3 regions of the Calderihabitans maritimus genome follow, and region 2 is predicted to be linked to each of the others. Evidence: a T-box and tRNA genes for the amino acid it is inferred to sense, from the RefSeq annotation. Region 2 holds a T-box; the other regions hold tRNA genes.
The links. The T-box of region 2 lies ahead of glyQ (glycine--tRNA ligase subunit alpha). A T-box ahead of a tRNA ligase gene usually reads a tRNA of that ligase, here a tRNA-Gly.

Region 1 (5,168 bases), on a different contig from region 2:
ACGGTCTCATTCATTATACCCAAAGTTTTTGTTTCCGGCAGATTGAAGACTTAATTTTCCGGCAGGAGTTAGATGTGCCTATCTTGACGCTGGAGGGCGACAAACCGGCCCAGCTTGATGCGCGAAGCAAGATGCGAATTGATGCTTTTGTAGAAATGTTGAGGTGGAACAAATGATCTGTGGTCTTGATTTAGGAAGCCGCAACGTGAAAATTGCCCTCATGGAAGGTAACGAGTTAAAAGGTACTTATATTTATGATACCATGCAATTTTATCGCGCTTATGCTCGTAAACAGGAAGGGAAACTGGTGGTTGATTTTAAACGCCTAGGTCTTCCTCCTGCGGAGAAGGTTGTGTCTACCGGTTACGGGCGTCTGACGGTAGAGGTGGCGGGAGCTGCGGTTATACCGGAAATTAAGGCTCATGTCTTGGGAGCAGTTTACCAAACAGGAAGGAAAGATTTTACTCTAATTGATCTTGGTGGGCAAGACAGCAAGGTAATTCAAGTGAAAAACGGGAAGGTAGCTGACTTTATGACGAATGACAAATGTGCGGCCAGTTCCGGGCGTTATCTGGAAAACATGGCCGCCGTGTTAGGTATCGACTTAGAGGAACTTAGCAAACATTATGAGAGACCGGTGGAACTTAATTCTACCTGTGCGGTTTTTGGGGAAACGGAACTGATCGGTAAAATAGTGGAGGGATATTCCATTCCATCTTTAGCTGCCGGGGTTAATTATACTATTTTTAAAAGGATTCTTCCTATGGTCAAAAAAATGGGTAACAAAGTAATTGTTTTTACCGGTGGGGTTGCATATAACGAAGCTCTAAAAAACATAATGGAAAAAGAACTCAATGTTGAAGTTTTGGTGCCCGCTCTGCCCCAGTTCAACGGAGCCCTGGGCTGCTGTATCTACGGGGGTGAAAGCTGATGGAGTTAAGAGTTTTGGGCTGTTGGTCACCTTATCCGCGGGCCGGAGGGTCGTGTTCCGGCTATTTGATTTCTGAAGGGGAGACCCATATTTTAGTGGATTTTGGAAGCGGGTGTTTTTCCCGCCTGCAGCGTTACTTTGATTTTCGCAGGCTTCAGGCGGTAGTAATTTCTCACCTGCACCCCGATCATTTTTTAGATGTTTTTACCCTGCGTTATGCTCTGCGGGCTAGTTTATGGAATGGATCCCGTCAAGAGAAACTCCCTCTTTACCTGCCTGGTGAACCGGCGGTCGAAATAGAGAGATTGGTTCAATACCGGGAAGAATTTGACCTACATATAATGGAGGAGTGTTCCGGACTAGCTATAAACATAGGGGATTTGCGCCTTCAGTTGTGCAAGACGGAACACCCGGTAACCACCTTTGCCGTACGAATAGAAGGGGCATCGACTTTAGTTTATTCTGCTGATACGGCCTGGGACCCGGACATTATAAAACTGGCTGAAGGTGCTGACTTATTCTTGTGTGAGGCTAGTGTTCTGGAGAAGGACAAGGAATATGTGAGCAAGGCAGGTCACCTGACGGCCCATCAAGCTGGAACTATAGCTCGAGAGGCCGGGGTCAAACGTTTAGTGATCACTCACTTTTTCCCTGAATATGATTTAAAAACTTTACGTTTAGAGGCTGAAGAAGGATTTAACGGGCCTGTCGAATTGGCCCAGGAGGGGCTTCGTTATATCTTTTAATTTTCGGGCGAGTTTAAGGGCCGCCAAAATCGTTAAGAAGGGAAATAAGTTGTTTACAGAGAACTAATGTTTACGGGAGTTAGGGAGGGAAGTCGGGTGGAAAGGTTAGATGGAAGAAAGCCGGATGAGTTGCGCCCGGTCAAAATAACAAGAAATTATATTAAATACCCGGAGGGGTCTGTTTTTATTGAAACGGGTGACACCAAAGTTATCTGTAACGCATCCATAGAAGACAAGGTTCCGGGATGGTTGAAGGGACAGGGGATGGGCTGGGTAACGGCAGAATATTCCCTGCTGCCCCGGGCTACCGGAGTAAGAACGGTACGGGAGGCGACGAAAGGCAGGATTGGTGGACGTACTCATGAGATCCAGCGGTTAATAGGAAGGTCTTTACGTTCGGTGGTGGACCTTGCCGCCCTGGGGGAGAGAACTATCTGGCTGGATTGCGATGTTATTCAGGCGGATGGCGGTACTCGTACGGCGGCTATAACGGGAAGCTTTGTAGCCTTAGTGGATGCGCTTAACAAGCTGGTGGAAGACGGGGTAATTGAACAGCTTCCTTTACTCGATTTTGTAGCGGCAGTCAGTGCCGGCAAGGTAGAAGATAAAATACTTTTGGATCTTTGTTATGAAGAAGATGCTAAAGCACAAGTAGATATGAATGTGGTGATGACCGGAGGAGGCAAGTTTGTAGAAATTCAGGGAACAGCGGAGGCGTATCCCTTTGCTCGGGAAGAATTAAACCAATTGTTGGAATTTGCCCAGAAAGGTATCGCGCAGCTTATTGAAGTTCAGCGTCAAGCTTTAGGAGAATTGGCAGATAAAATAGGACGGGTGACCAAATGCCAGAAGCCAGACCCAACCGGACAAGTATAGTTATTGCCAGCAAAAATGAAGGAAAGCTGCGCGAATTTAAGGAGCTCATGAGTGACTTGCCGGTGGAAATTTTATCATTAAAAGATTTTTCTCACCTACCGCCCATTGAAGAAAGCGGCCAAACTTTTGAGGAGAATGCTCTTATTAAAGCGAGAGCAGTGGCCCAAAAGACTGGGCTAATAGCTATGGCTGATGATTCTGGTCTGGAGGTAGATTATCTGCGGGGCGAACCGGGCGTTCGTTCCGCTCGCTTTGCCGGTGAACCGGCAGATGACGCCCGGAATATTGAAAAACTTCTTTCTCTTCTGGAGGGAGTGCCGCTTAGCGACAGGACCGCTCGTTTTCGTTGCGTAATTGCCATCGTAACTGCCCGGGGCACTGAGTATGTTACCGAGGGTGTATGTGAAGGTTTAATTGCATTAAGCCCGGAGGGCGATAAAGGATTTGGATATGATCCCGTATTTTATCTTCCTCAATATGGTAAGACCATGGCTCAGTTAGATTTAAAAACTAAAAACCTGATTAGTCACCGCGCCAAAGCCTTTCGTCAGGCTGCAGAAATTATTTGTAAACTTTTGTAGTTGAGAGTTTTTTAAAACGGTATATGGGGGTAATTCCGCTGAGAATAGGCCTTTTGAGTGATACCCATCAAGATATGAAGAACAGCAGGCTGGCTGTAACCTGTATGGGTAGCGTTGATTTATTGCTGCACGCTGGAGATCATTATAGTGATGCGCTTGTTTTGGCAAAGGAATTGAATCTCGAGGTCAAAGCCGTGACCGGAAACTGTGATTTTGCAGATGAAATATTAGAGCAAGTTTTTGAATTGAAAGGGAAAAAGTTTTTACTCACTCACGGTCACCTTTATGGTGTGAAAACGGGATACCAGCGGCTTTACTACCGGGCTAAAGAATTGAAAGTGGATGTAGTAGTGTTTGGACATACCCATATTCCTGAAAACCGGGTAGTAGATGATATCCTTTTAGTAAATCCGGGAAGTATCAGCCGGCCTCGTGTGACAAGGGAAGGGACTTTTGGGATTATGGAGTACAAGGGCAGAGAATGGGCGGTACATATTAAGAAATTAAGCAGGAAAGAGTAATAAGGTAGAGATTAAGTAACTCTTGACATAGGCGGTGGAGCGTTGTAATATGTAGGTACGAAAAACGTGTATTTGCCCATTAAAGTGGTTAAAATTACTTTTGACGAGAAGAATATTTTATGGTATATTAAAACTTGTCGGTGTTTTTAGAAGAACATAAGCGGGTGTAGCTCAGTGGTAGAGCCCTGGCCTTCCAAGCCAGTTGCGTGGGTTCGATTCCCATCACCCGCTCCATATTCAATTTATGTGGGCGCCTGTAGCTCAGCTGGACAGAGCAACGGACTTCTAATCCGTGGGTCGCAGGTTCGAATCCTGCCAGGCGTGCCATAAATGTTCTGGTGAATAATGGTAGAATTTATAAGAATATAATATACTGCGGTGGGTGTAGCTCAGTCGGCTAGAGCACCAGATTGTGGCTCTGGGGGTCGTGGGTTCAAGTCCCATCACCCACCCCACCATCAGTAAACAAAAGTCTGAATTCAGAAGTTTGGCGTCTGTTTTCAGACGACTGATACTGGGGCGTAGCCAAGCGGTAAGGCAGCGGACTTTGGATCCGCCATTCGTTGGTTCGAATCCAGCCGCCCCAGCCAGTAATTAACCCCTTCCCGTTTGGGAAGGGGTTAATTTTATTGTTTTTTCGGAGGGTGCAGGATACGAGCTATAGAGCTGTCCCAAAAGATGTAAAACGCACCCGATAAAGGTGACAGTGTTATCGATTTACAGTATAATGAAAAATAGATAAAACCTGCCGGATACAGCAATATCGGTTCTGATACATTATACCAGACATTTCCTTGTATTTTTCATGCTTTCACTCTATAAAACCGGGTCTGGAGGAATACTTAATGGCAAATCCGACAAAGCGACCTGGCCTCAAACTGTTAGCCTGGCAGATGCTTATCTTCCTCTTTTTGGTCACCGCACCGTCAACTCTGGGGTTACCCAAAAATCTAATCTACGTGGTCCCTGTCCGGGGAACGATCGACAGCGGCCTGGCAAGGTTCATGGAAAGAGCCTTCCTGGAGGCCGAGCAAGCTCAGGCTGCCGCCGTCCTGCTGGAAATAGATACTCCAGGTGGCAGAATTGATGCCGCCCTTAAAATCAGAGACGTTATTGAAGACTCCCCTCTGGAAACCATCGCCTTTGTCACCGGTGGAGCTATTTCCGCCGGATCCCTGGTGGCGTTATCCGCCGACCACCTAATAATGCAACCGGGCGCCACCATTGGCGACGCCGAGCCCCGCATTGGTACCGCCAAGGCTGATGAAAAGGTTATATCCTACTGGGCGGCCCAGTTGGCAGCGGCAGCGGAGAAGCACGGGCGCAACCCACAGGTGGCCGCAGCCATGGCTGATGCGGATATAACCATACCGGGAGTAATCGACCGGGGAAAACTCTTGACTCTTACGGCTACCCGAGCTCGAGAACTGGGCATAGCTGACGCAGTATTACCAGACCGCCAGGCAGTATTAAAGCAATTTAACCTCCAGGATGGACAGCTGGTAGAACTCAA
Region 2 (5,168 bases):
TTCCTCGGCAAAGCTCCCTACCAATGCCGTAGGATATTCTACCAGGTAGGTGACTTCTTCCAGCAATTCCTCATCTGGTTCAACCCTGCCCCCTATCTCTTCCGCCAGATTTTGTACCTGTTCCCATATCATTTGTCGCCTGCGGTTCTGATCGACTATCACAAAGCCTTTCTCCAGTTCGCTAAAGTAGTCCGCTGGTTGCTTTAGTACAATTGGTTCCGGACATAGAAAGCGGTGACCTCGGGTTAAGCGGTCTGCGACAAGACCCGCTAAGGAAAATCCCACCACTTCTTCCCCGTATAAAGCTACCAACCAGCGGATCGGACGGGCAAACCGCATTTCTCCGTTACCCCACCGCATAGGCTTGGGGAAAGACAGACCACGTATTAACTGAGGGAGAAGGGAAGGGAGCACCTGAATGGTTGGAATTCCCTCTTTTTTCTTAATTGCGTAGACATAGGCTCCTCCCCTAGTCTCTTTTACTACCAGTTCCTCTACGGCCACGCCCTGTGAACGGGCAAATCCTTTTGCCGCCTTGGTGGGACGTCCTTCTTCATCGAAAGCTACCCGCTGCGAGGGACCTTTGACCTCCTCTACCAGATCTTCCTGTTTCTCTTCGAGGCCGGTAACATACAGGGCCAATCTCCGCGGTGTACCGTAGGTACTGACCTCTTTGAAGACCAAACGCTCTTCGGCCAGTTTTTCCTCAGTTATTTTTTTTAGCTGCGACAGAGTTGCTTCCATAAACCGTGCCGGGATCTCTTCCGTACCGACTTCCAGCAAAAGATCTCTAGCCAACTTTCAGCCCTCCTTCACATCGAAAGAATCCTTGTCCTGCTCCCCTGTTCCGTAATGCAGCCGTCCTGCTTCTCCCACCTTTGTCCCGCTCTGTTCAACGTCAGGTGGCAAACCCAGCCTTTTTCTTTCCTGAGGATCTTTCAACAGGGGATAACCTAATTTCTTTCTCTGTTCCAGGTAGGCCTGTGCACAAAGCCGCGCCAAATTTCGGACGCGGGAAATATACCCGGTTCGTTCCGTGACGCTGATGGCCCCGCGGGCATCCAGCAGATTGAAAGTATGCGAGCACTTTAAAACGTAATCGTAAGCCGGTTGGACCAAACCCAATTCTACAATTCTCTCAGCTTCTTTCTCGTACAGGTTAAAAAGAGTGAAGAGCATTTCCGTATCGGCAGCCTCGAAATTGTAACAGGAATAGTCCACTTCTGCCTGGTGATGGACATCACCGTAAGTAATACCTTCCACCCATTCTATGTCAAAAACACTATCTTTCTTCTGAATATACATGGCTAAGCGCTCCAAGCCGTAAGTTATCTCCGCGGAAACAGGACGACAGTCAATCCCACCGCACTGCTGGAAATAAGTAAATTGGGTTATTTCCATACCGTCCAGCCATACTTCCCAGCCGAGCCCCCATGCGCCTAAAGTTGGTGATTCCCAGTTATCCTCGACAAAACGAATGTCGTGTTTGTCCGGATCTATGCCTATATGTCTTAAACTGTCCAGGTAGATCTCCTGGACATTTTCAGGAGACGGCTTGAGAATTACTTGATACTGATAATAGTGCTGCAGGCGATTTGGGTTTTCCCCGTAGCGCCCATCGGTAGGCCGGCGAGAAGGTTCTACATAAGCTACATTCCATGGTTCAGGCCCCAGAACGCGCAAAAAGGTGGCCGGGTGCATAGTGCCAGCACCCTTTTCCATATCATAAGGTTGCTGAATAATGCATTTTTGTGTACCCCAAAATTGGTTCAAAGCTTGAATAAGGTCCTGAAAATTCATAACAAACCCCCTTTACTTCCGGTATAACAAAAACCTCCCATTCCTATAGCAAAAGCTACAGGGACGGGAGGTTCTCCCGCGGTTCCACCCTGTTTGGCTGCACAACAGCCCCCTCTTTTCGGTCGCAAGCTTTACTCACGCTTCCCTAAACAGCAGCAGGGCAGCGCTTTCCTCTTGCGGCTCCGGAGCGCCTTCACCTCCACCGTTTGACCGGAATTCCACCTTCCTCCGGCTCTCTGAGCAAACGCTTGGAGGTTACTCCTCTCCTTCTTAGCCTGACTTTTTTGCTTTATAATTTAGCAAATTCATCCTTTGTTGTCAACGAAAGACCTGTTTATAATTCCACGTCTTTTTCTTCTTTCTGACCGTCCGGCCGTTCAATTTCCAGCGTATATTTATTGGCCCAGGCAGCTACCGTGCCGAGGCCGGCTATAACCGCCAGCTCTGTGCTGGCCAGGGCAGCTAGAACTCCTAACGCACCCAAAGTAGCAGGTATTTCCAAAACCGTTTCGTCACCTTTCTTTAACTTAATCCGGGTAATATTCCCTTTCTGAATCAACTGCTTGATTTGGGCTAACAGCTGGTTACCGCGCTCTTGCAGTTTCTCCGTCAAATTATTTTCTTTTTCTTCCAGGATAACTAAAGCTTGAACTAAATCCCCTTTGGCCATGTCCAGTGCCTCTTTAGCTTCTTTGTAGGTGACGTTCAAGCGCTGTCTAATAATATCTATTTTTTCCAGTTCATTCAATTTCATCACACTCCTTTTAAGCATATTTGTAACCACTAGTTTATCTCTTTATGCGTTTCTTTCTCAGTAACAAGGCGGCGTAAATTGAAAATGAAATCTAATGATTTTAACTGTCTTTCCGCCCGGTACAGGATATATTCGCAAAGCATTCGCTCCAGCTCTTGACGCATCGGTACCGAGATTTTCAAACGGCCAATCCTCCGGGGATCTATTTTAGTCAATTGGTCCAGTACCGTTAACGCACCTTTGGATATAGAGAAAGCAGATTTGTCCTCCGGGGAACAGTCCCGGCATAGAACTCCTCCCAGGCGAACGCTAAACTTGATGCTTTTGTCCGGTACAAATTTCCCGCATTGAACACAGTTTTGCAATTGGGGACGGTAACCGAGAAGGCTTAACAAGCGGATTTCAAAAAAACGCACAGATACTTCCGGATCTTCCCGGGTTAGGAGATGCAGAGAGGCAAGCAGCAAAAAAAACAGTTTCTCATTGGCATCTCGTTCAGGAACTAGAGAGTTAACCAGTTCGACTAAATAACTGGCATAGGCAAACCTGGTCAGGTCTTCCCGCAAAAGGGTAAAGGGTTCTATTATCTCACATTGGGTTACCGTATCTAAAGTCCTTCCCGGGTAGAGGAGAAAGCTGGAAAAAGTAAAAAGCTGAACCCCACCGCGCATTCTACTTTTGGGCTTTCTTACTCCCTTGGCTATAGCATCGACTTTACCATGCTGACGGGAATACAAAGTTATTATCCTATCTGCTTCACCATAATCCCGACCTCTAATTACTACGCCCTCCGCCTTATATAAACGCAAGTTTTACTCTTCCCCTTCCTCCGGTACAATTTCTCTTCCAGGACAGATTTCCGCCGCTTCCTCTTCCCTTGTCAATTCTTTGTAAATTAAATAAGCACCGATATAACCGGTGGCTTGAAATAGTTTCCACATAGTTTCGCTAGCTTTCACATTGCCCACCCTTTCTCCTCTTGTTTCACCAAGACTTAGGCTATCCATAACCTCGCCGGTTATACAAGCCTTCTTCTTCCAAGGAAAAAAGCAGGAACTCCGGAAAGTGAAGGTTCCTGCTGTAATCATACCAGGTATGAAAGCAACAAACTTGCCAAGGTAGAATATATGAGCAGTCCGGTAATGTCAATAGCCGTAGAGATGAAGGGAGCAGAAGCAACTGCCGGGTCTACTCCCAGCTTTCTGAAAATTAATGGCACCAGAGTTCCCATAGTTGCTGCCGTAAGCATGTTACCTACCAAGGCCAAACCTACCACTACGCCGAACATTACTTTTCCCTGCCACCAAGCAGCTACTAAACCCACTATAGTGCCGATAAGAACCCCCATTACCAGCCCAGCGGCAGCCTGCCGGATAATAGTTTGAAAAAAGGCGCCTTCATCGACATGCCCGGTGGCAAGACCCCGAACCGTAAGACTGGAGGATTGAGTACCGATGTTTCCACCCATTCCGGTAAGGATAGGAATGAAAAAAGCCAGAGCGACCACTGTACTGAGCTGGCTCTCAATTCCTTTCAAAATCCTGCCTGCCAGCAGTCCACCGAGCATGGTAATTATGAGCCACGGAAGGCGGGACCTGACGTTGACCAGCACACTGTGATATATATCTCCATCATCAGCCGGTAATTCAGAAGTACCGCTCAGGCGGAAAATATCTTCCGTTGCTTCATCATGGATAACATCAATAATATCATCTACCGTTACAATACCTACTAAAGATCCTTCATCATCTACGACCGGCACAGCCAGAAAGTCATAGCGGGCAACTACCCTGGCCACTTCTTCCTGGTCATCATTGACGTTAACCCGGATGACATTCCGGTGCATAATATCGGCAATTAGAGTATTGGGGTCGGCTACAATCAATTCCCGCAGCGAAATAACTCCTACCAATTGATTTTTGGTATTAACTACGTAGACATAATATACTGTTTCCGCATCAGGAGCCGTTTCCCGCAAAACTTGAATTGCTCTTTCGGCGGTGATATCCTCCCGTATGGCTACATACTCGGTGGTCATGATACCACCGGCTGTATCTTTCTTATACTCCATCAATTCCTGGACGTCCTGAGCGTCTTCCAGCTCCATCAGGCCCAGCAGGCGCTGCTTAAGCAAGTCCGACATTTCTCCTAAAAGGTCGGCAGCGTCATCAGTAGGCATTACGTCCAGGATTTCCGCTATACGCTCGGCTCCCAAAGTATCCAACAGGGAGGATATGGTGGAGGCATCCAACTCGTTTAGTACCAGAGCAGCTTTTTCTCTATCCAGTAAACTGAAGACAATTCCCTGTTTCTCCGAATCCAACTCCTGCAGGAATTCCGCTATATCAGCCGGATGCTGCTCCGTAAGGAGTTGGGTCAATTTTTCCAAATTGTTCTCGGCTAGAAATCTGTTAGCTTTGGTGCTGAAATCTTTTCGGTCCAACATGGGAGATACTCCTTTCTCCCAGGAGCATCCCACCATGTATCTTTAGGACTGCCCCTGGGGTATCTATTTATGCAATTTTTTCTGCCTGGGGACAGTTTCCAACTTGTACACCTCCGCCGAAAAAAATTCCTGAACCCCCTGACAAAATAAAAGCCTTTCACTCGGCTT
Region 3 (5,168 bases), on a different contig from region 2:
AGTAAAGAGGGCCAGCAGCGTCCTGGGTGAAAAAACGGCGACTAAAGCAACCAGAAAAGTAATTCCGCCGGATAACAAAATGCCCCAGCGGACTATTTCTCTTACCCGCTCATGTTTCCCCGCCCCTAGATTTTGTCCCACCATAGCCGATATGGCCAGCGATATAGACATGGACGGCATAAAAGCGAACTGGTCCAGCCGGGAAGCAGCTCCATAGGCGGCAACTATAATTTCACCGAAGGAATTGATAATGGCATTGAGTGCCAGAATCCCAAGAGAAACTATCGTATGCTGAACTCCAGCCGGCAAGCCTATTTTTAGTATTTTTTTAATAAGATCCCATTGTAGTTTAAAGCATTCAAAAGAAAAACTTAGCAAGCCTAAATTTTTAAGATAACGGAGGCTCATTAGTGCAGCCGTAGCTTGGGCTATGTCAGTAGCCAGGGCCGCCCCCGCTACTCCCAGGCGCGGGAAAATACCGAGACCAAAAATAAAAAGCGGGTCCAATACAATATTAATCAAAGTAGCGTACAGTAAAAAAATTAAAGGCGTCCGAGAATCCCCCAACCCCCGCAGGACGGCGCTAATAGCATTGTACAAAAACATGAAAACCAAGCCAGCAAGAAAAACTTTTAAGTAGCTGGATGTCATGACAAATATTTCCACAGGAGTATTAATGATACGCAGAAGATAACCATGAAAAAGTATCCCCAACACCGAAACCGCAAGTCCGGCGGTAACTAGTATGAGCAAAACGTTGCTTACCACTTTTTGTACCATGTCAGGTTGCCGGGCCCCTTTATATTGGGATACCAGCACGGTAGCCGCCACCCCGATGCCGGTTATCAAAGAAACCAGGGTGAAAATAACCGGAAAACTGACGGAAACAGCTCCTAAAGCCTCAGCCCCCACAAATCTGCCTACCCAAATGCTGTCTACCGTATTATATAAAGCTTGCAAAAGGTTGCCGAGTAGCATAGGGACCGAAAACCAAATTAGTTGTCGGCCTATACTTCCTTCCGTAAAGTTGGCAGCTCTTGATCGTTCCAATCTTTCCACCTACTATTTTAGAAAAAATATTTTAGAATTGTAGAAGATGTAATTATTTTATCACAAGTCAAAGGGGAACAGCTTAATATCTAATCCTTTATCTGTTATTTGTCAATATTATTTCTCGTTAATATACGTTTTGTGCTACCGTTTTGGCTTAGCTTTTCTGGTTCTAAAAGGTTCGTGGCCGGCTTATATTTTAATGAAAGCGGGTTTCATCAGCTAGCCACATAAAAATCAACTTCCCAAGTCAATTAATCTTTTGTAATACCGCAAAAACTTTGTTAAAAAGGGAACAAAGCAGGAGTTTATTTCGATTTGTCAAAATAATTAAAAAATATTGAATTATTTTATTAAGAAAGGGGAGATAACTTGTCCAGCTATCAGGAGGTCTACCAGAAGTCGGTAGAAAAACCCGAGGAGTTTTGGGCAGAAGCTGCTAGCAAGCTACATTGGTATAAAAAGTGGGAAAAAGTGTTGGATGACTCCAATGCTCCTTTTTACCGCTGGTTTGTCGGGGGCAAAACTAACCTTTGTTATAATGCCGTGGACCGGCACGCCCTGGGCTCGAAGCGAGGACAGGCCGCCATCATCTGGGAAAGTCCCGAAACCGGACAGTCCCGTATCCTGACTTATTACCAGCTTTACAAAGAGGTAAATCGTTTCGCCGGCGTTTTGAAGAACCTGGGAGTAGGTAAAGGAGACCGGGTGCTTATTTACTTACCCATGGTAGTGGAAGCAGCCATCGCCATGCTGGCCTGTGTCAGAATAGGGGCCATTCATTCGGTGGTGTTTGCCGGATTCAGTTATAACGCCCTGGCCGACCGTATCGACGATGCCCAGCCGAAAGTGGTGCTGCTGGCCGACGCCGGCCATAGGAATGGTAAGCCTGTACCCCTGAAAGGTATCGTTGACAAGGCTCTTGAAACCGCTAAACATAAAGTAGACCACTGTATTATCCTCAACCGGGGCATTGCTGAATTTGACACGGTACCGGGTCGCGATTTGGACTGGGAAACCGCATTGGCCGAAAAAGGTGAAAATTATGTGGAACCGGAGGAAATGGATAGTACTGACCCCTCTTACATCTTATATACTTCCGGTACTACCGGCAAGCCCAAGGGCGTTCTAAGAGATACCGGCGGATATATGGTAGCGCTACATAACTCCATGGAGCAAATTTACGATGTCGGCGAGGGAGATGTTTACTTCTCCACCTCAGACATCGGGTGGGTAGTCGGACATTCATATATTATTTATGCTCCACTATTAAAAGGAGTTACCACTATTATCTATGAGGGAACGCCTATTTACCCTGATCCGTCCATTTGGTGGCAGGTAGTGGAAAAGTACGGTGTAACCCATGTCTTCAGTGCTCCTACCGCCATGCGTATATTACGTAAATATCCCGAAGAGCATTTGAAGTCCAGAGATGTAAGTTCTTTAAAATACCTGTTCCTGGCCGGGGAACCACTGGATGATTCCACCTGGAAGTGGGCTTCTGACGCTCTGGGAGTGAAGGTTATTGACCACTACTGGCAGACGGAAACCGGCTGGCCGATACTTTCCAACATGCCGGGAGTAGAAGCACTGCCCATTAAGCCGGGCTCTCCCACCAAGCCGGTGGTAGGGTACAAATTGAAGGTAGTGGACGCCAACGGAGATCCAGTACCTAAAGGACAAAAAGGCTTCCTCGTCGTTGAACCGCCGCTTCCTCCGGGGAACTTAATGACCATATGGGGAGACGACGCTCGCTACAAAAACTCCTATTTCGGCTTTTTCCAGGATAAACTTCTCTATATGACCGGCGACTATGGCATCGAAGACGAAGACGGCTACTTCTGGGTCTTGGGACGAGCCGACGAGGTAATTAACGTGGCTGGTCACCGGTTAGGTACCCGGGAAGTAGAGGAAGTTATATCTTCCCATCCTGCTGTAGCAGAAGGTATGGCTATCGGAGTGAAAGACGAGGTTAAGGGGCAGGCTATCATCTGTCTGGTAGTGCTGAAAGAAGGTCGGGAACCCAGTGAAGAGATCTCTAAAGCCATTATTAATTTAGTCCGCGAAAAAATAGGTCCAGTTGCCACTCCCAAAGAGGTCAAGTTTGTTAAGATGTTACCCAAAACCCGAAGCGGCAAGATCATGCGCCGGGTGATCAAGGCGGTAGCTGAGGGAGAACAAATAGGAGATCTCAGCACCCTGGAAGACGGTGCCAGCATTGAAGAAGTAAAGAAAGCCATCGAAAGCATGAAAGCCCAGCTAGGTTAGCGATTAGATCAAGTTTGACAACCCGGGATCAAGTTCCCGGGTTTAGTTTTTGGCAATATGAATTTTTTGCCCCATTTTTAGCTCCTTTGTGGTGCCGAGACCTCCACCTAGGGTTTCCATCCGTTTTCAAACCAAGCTAATGAATTTTCTTCCTTTCTACCAATTTTATCATGGCACCCGCAATGGCCTCTTGTTCCGTCTCGTCTGCAACTTCCCAGAGATCTCGTAAGAACCTGTTTTCGGAAATATCAGGATTGACATTTTCAGCCAGAAAATCACCCAATTTAGCTGCCGAATTCTTAATTATGTCCTCCGGCATGCCCATAGCTTTTGCCTTACTCAAAGCTTTCCCCAATGTTTCCAACCACTGATCAAAGCTGGTAATTTCCATCATGACCACCTTTCTTATTGGTAATTAACCAAAATCGCTCCTTTTTTTAGGCTTACCCCATTACGTAAAATTTATTCAGAATACTCCTCAATTGGTTTTCTTTTTATCGTGTCCGTGTTGACCATTGCATCAATTCCAAGCCGGGCAAGCAAACGGGCACCAAAAAAGGGTTCTGAGGAACAGAATAATCCTCCGAACCCTTGATTTCACTGGAGCGGAAAACGGGATTCGAACCCGCGACCCTCGGCTTGGGAAGCCGATGCTCTACCACTGAGCTACTTCCGCCCTTTTCCTATATCTTAGTTTGCAGTTAAAATTATATAACAAAAAATTTTCTCTTGCAAGCCTTTACATTATGAATGTAATGGGCAGTTCCGAGTTAAAATTTAACTCAGAACTGCCCTTAAACTGTGGTGACCCGTAGGGGATTCGAACCCCTGTTACCGGCGTGAAAGGCCGGTGTCTTAGACCACTTGACCAACGGGCCAAAAATTGGTGAGCCATCCAGGGCTCGAACCTGGGACACCCTGATTAAAAGTCAGGTGCTCTTCCAGCTGAGCTAATGGCTCATCACTCTCACGGAATTATATAATACAATACTTTTAGCTATCTGTCAACCTATTTAACTAAATATCTTTGTAAAGCACTTTGACTAATAACCCTATTCTGTTGACCCGTATACTAACTCCTATGGTAGACCAGCAACTATTCCTGCCGGGTCTTAAAGACTAAAAGTTGTTCCAGGGTACGGGCAACTTTCTCTTCGGCTTGGGCAATTCGGTGCAAGAAGTAAAGGGAAACTATCAACCACACCGGTATCAATAGCCACATCAAAAGGCCTATTACACCTAACCCGAAACCAAAATTCCAACCGTATCCCATCATGTGCATAAACAGCCTCCTTAGATTAAAATATATCTCCCCTGAGAATAGTTTGACTTCTTCTTGGACCAACCGCAACAATACATATAGGTATTCCGGTCAATTCTTCTACTCGTCGGATGAACTCCTGTGCCTGTTCGGGAAGGTCTTCAAAATAGCGAATTTCGCTGATATCTCCCTCCCATCCTTTCAATTCCTCATAAACGGGCTGGCACTGGGTAAGAATTTCGTGGCTGTGAGGAAATTCCGTTATTAGTTGTCCTTTATATTCATAGCCAATACAAATTTTCACCCGGGGAAGCCCTCCCAGAACATCCAGTTTGGTCAAAGCGATAGCATCCAAACCGTTAATCCTAGCCGCATAACGGAGAATCACCAAATCCAGCCATCCACAACGGCGAGGCCTCCCGGTTGTGGTACCGAATTCCCGTCCTTTCTGGCGAATGTAGTCTCCGACCGAATCTTTAAGCTCGCTGGGGAATGGTCCTTGTCCTACGCGAGTAGTATAGGCCTTGGCCACTCCGATCACCCTGGAAATTTTGGTCGGTCCCACACCTGCCCCTATACATGCTCCTCC

Region 1: it encodes a tRNA-Gly, which carries the amino acid that the T-box ahead of glyQ (glycine--tRNA ligase subunit alpha) is inferred to sense. The anticodon was not compared.
Region 3: it encodes a tRNA-Gly, which carries the amino acid that the T-box ahead of glyQ (glycine--tRNA ligase subunit alpha) is inferred to sense. The anticodon was not compared.

The regions. Positions count from the first base shown of each region.
Region 1 is NZ_BDGJ01000010.1:76,479-81,646, forward strand. It holds gene KKC1_RS01980 (2-hydroxyacyl-CoA dehydratase family protein) at 1-176, shown strand, start outside; gene KKC1_RS01985 (acyl-CoA dehydratase activase) at 173-931, shown strand; gene KKC1_RS01990 (MBL fold metallo-hydrolase) at 931-1,677, shown strand; gene rph (ribonuclease PH) at 1,774-2,553, shown strand; gene KKC1_RS02000 (XTP/dITP diphosphatase) at 2,520-3,134, shown strand; gene KKC1_RS02005 (metallophosphoesterase) at 3,158-3,655, shown strand; tRNA gene KKC1_RS02010 (tRNA-Gly) at 3,816-3,889, shown strand; tRNA gene KKC1_RS02015 (tRNA-Arg) at 3,906-3,982, shown strand; tRNA gene KKC1_RS02020 (tRNA-His) at 4,034-4,110, shown strand; tRNA gene KKC1_RS02025 (tRNA-Gln) at 4,171-4,245, shown strand; gene KKC1_RS02030 (NfeD family protein) at 4,501-5,168, shown strand, end outside.
Region 2 is NZ_BDGJ01000142.1:9,466-14,633, forward strand. It holds gene glyS (glycine--tRNA ligase subunit beta) at 1-798, opposite strand, end outside; gene glyQ (glycine--tRNA ligase subunit alpha) at 802-1,800, opposite strand; T-box leader at 1,857-2,081, opposite strand; gene KKC1_RS11380 (DUF4342 domain-containing protein) at 2,135-2,548, opposite strand; gene recO (DNA repair protein RecO) at 2,584-3,363, opposite strand; gene KKC1_RS15805 (YqzL family protein) at 3,367-3,522, opposite strand; gene mgtE (magnesium transporter) at 3,639-5,000, opposite strand.
Region 3 is NZ_BDGJ01000168.1:86,668-91,835, reverse strand. It holds gene KKC1_RS12700 (MATE family efflux transporter) at 1-1,050, opposite strand, end outside; gene prpE (propionate--CoA ligase) at 1,423-3,318, shown strand; gene KKC1_RS12690 (DUF3243 domain-containing protein) at 3,455-3,709, opposite strand; tRNA gene KKC1_RS12685 (tRNA-Gly) at 3,920-3,994, opposite strand; tRNA gene KKC1_RS12680 (tRNA-Glu) at 4,121-4,196, opposite strand; tRNA gene KKC1_RS12675 (tRNA-Lys) at 4,203-4,278, opposite strand; gene KKC1_RS12670 (hypothetical protein) at 4,415-4,600, opposite strand; gene KKC1_RS12665 (adenylosuccinate synthase) at 4,617-5,168, opposite strand, start outside.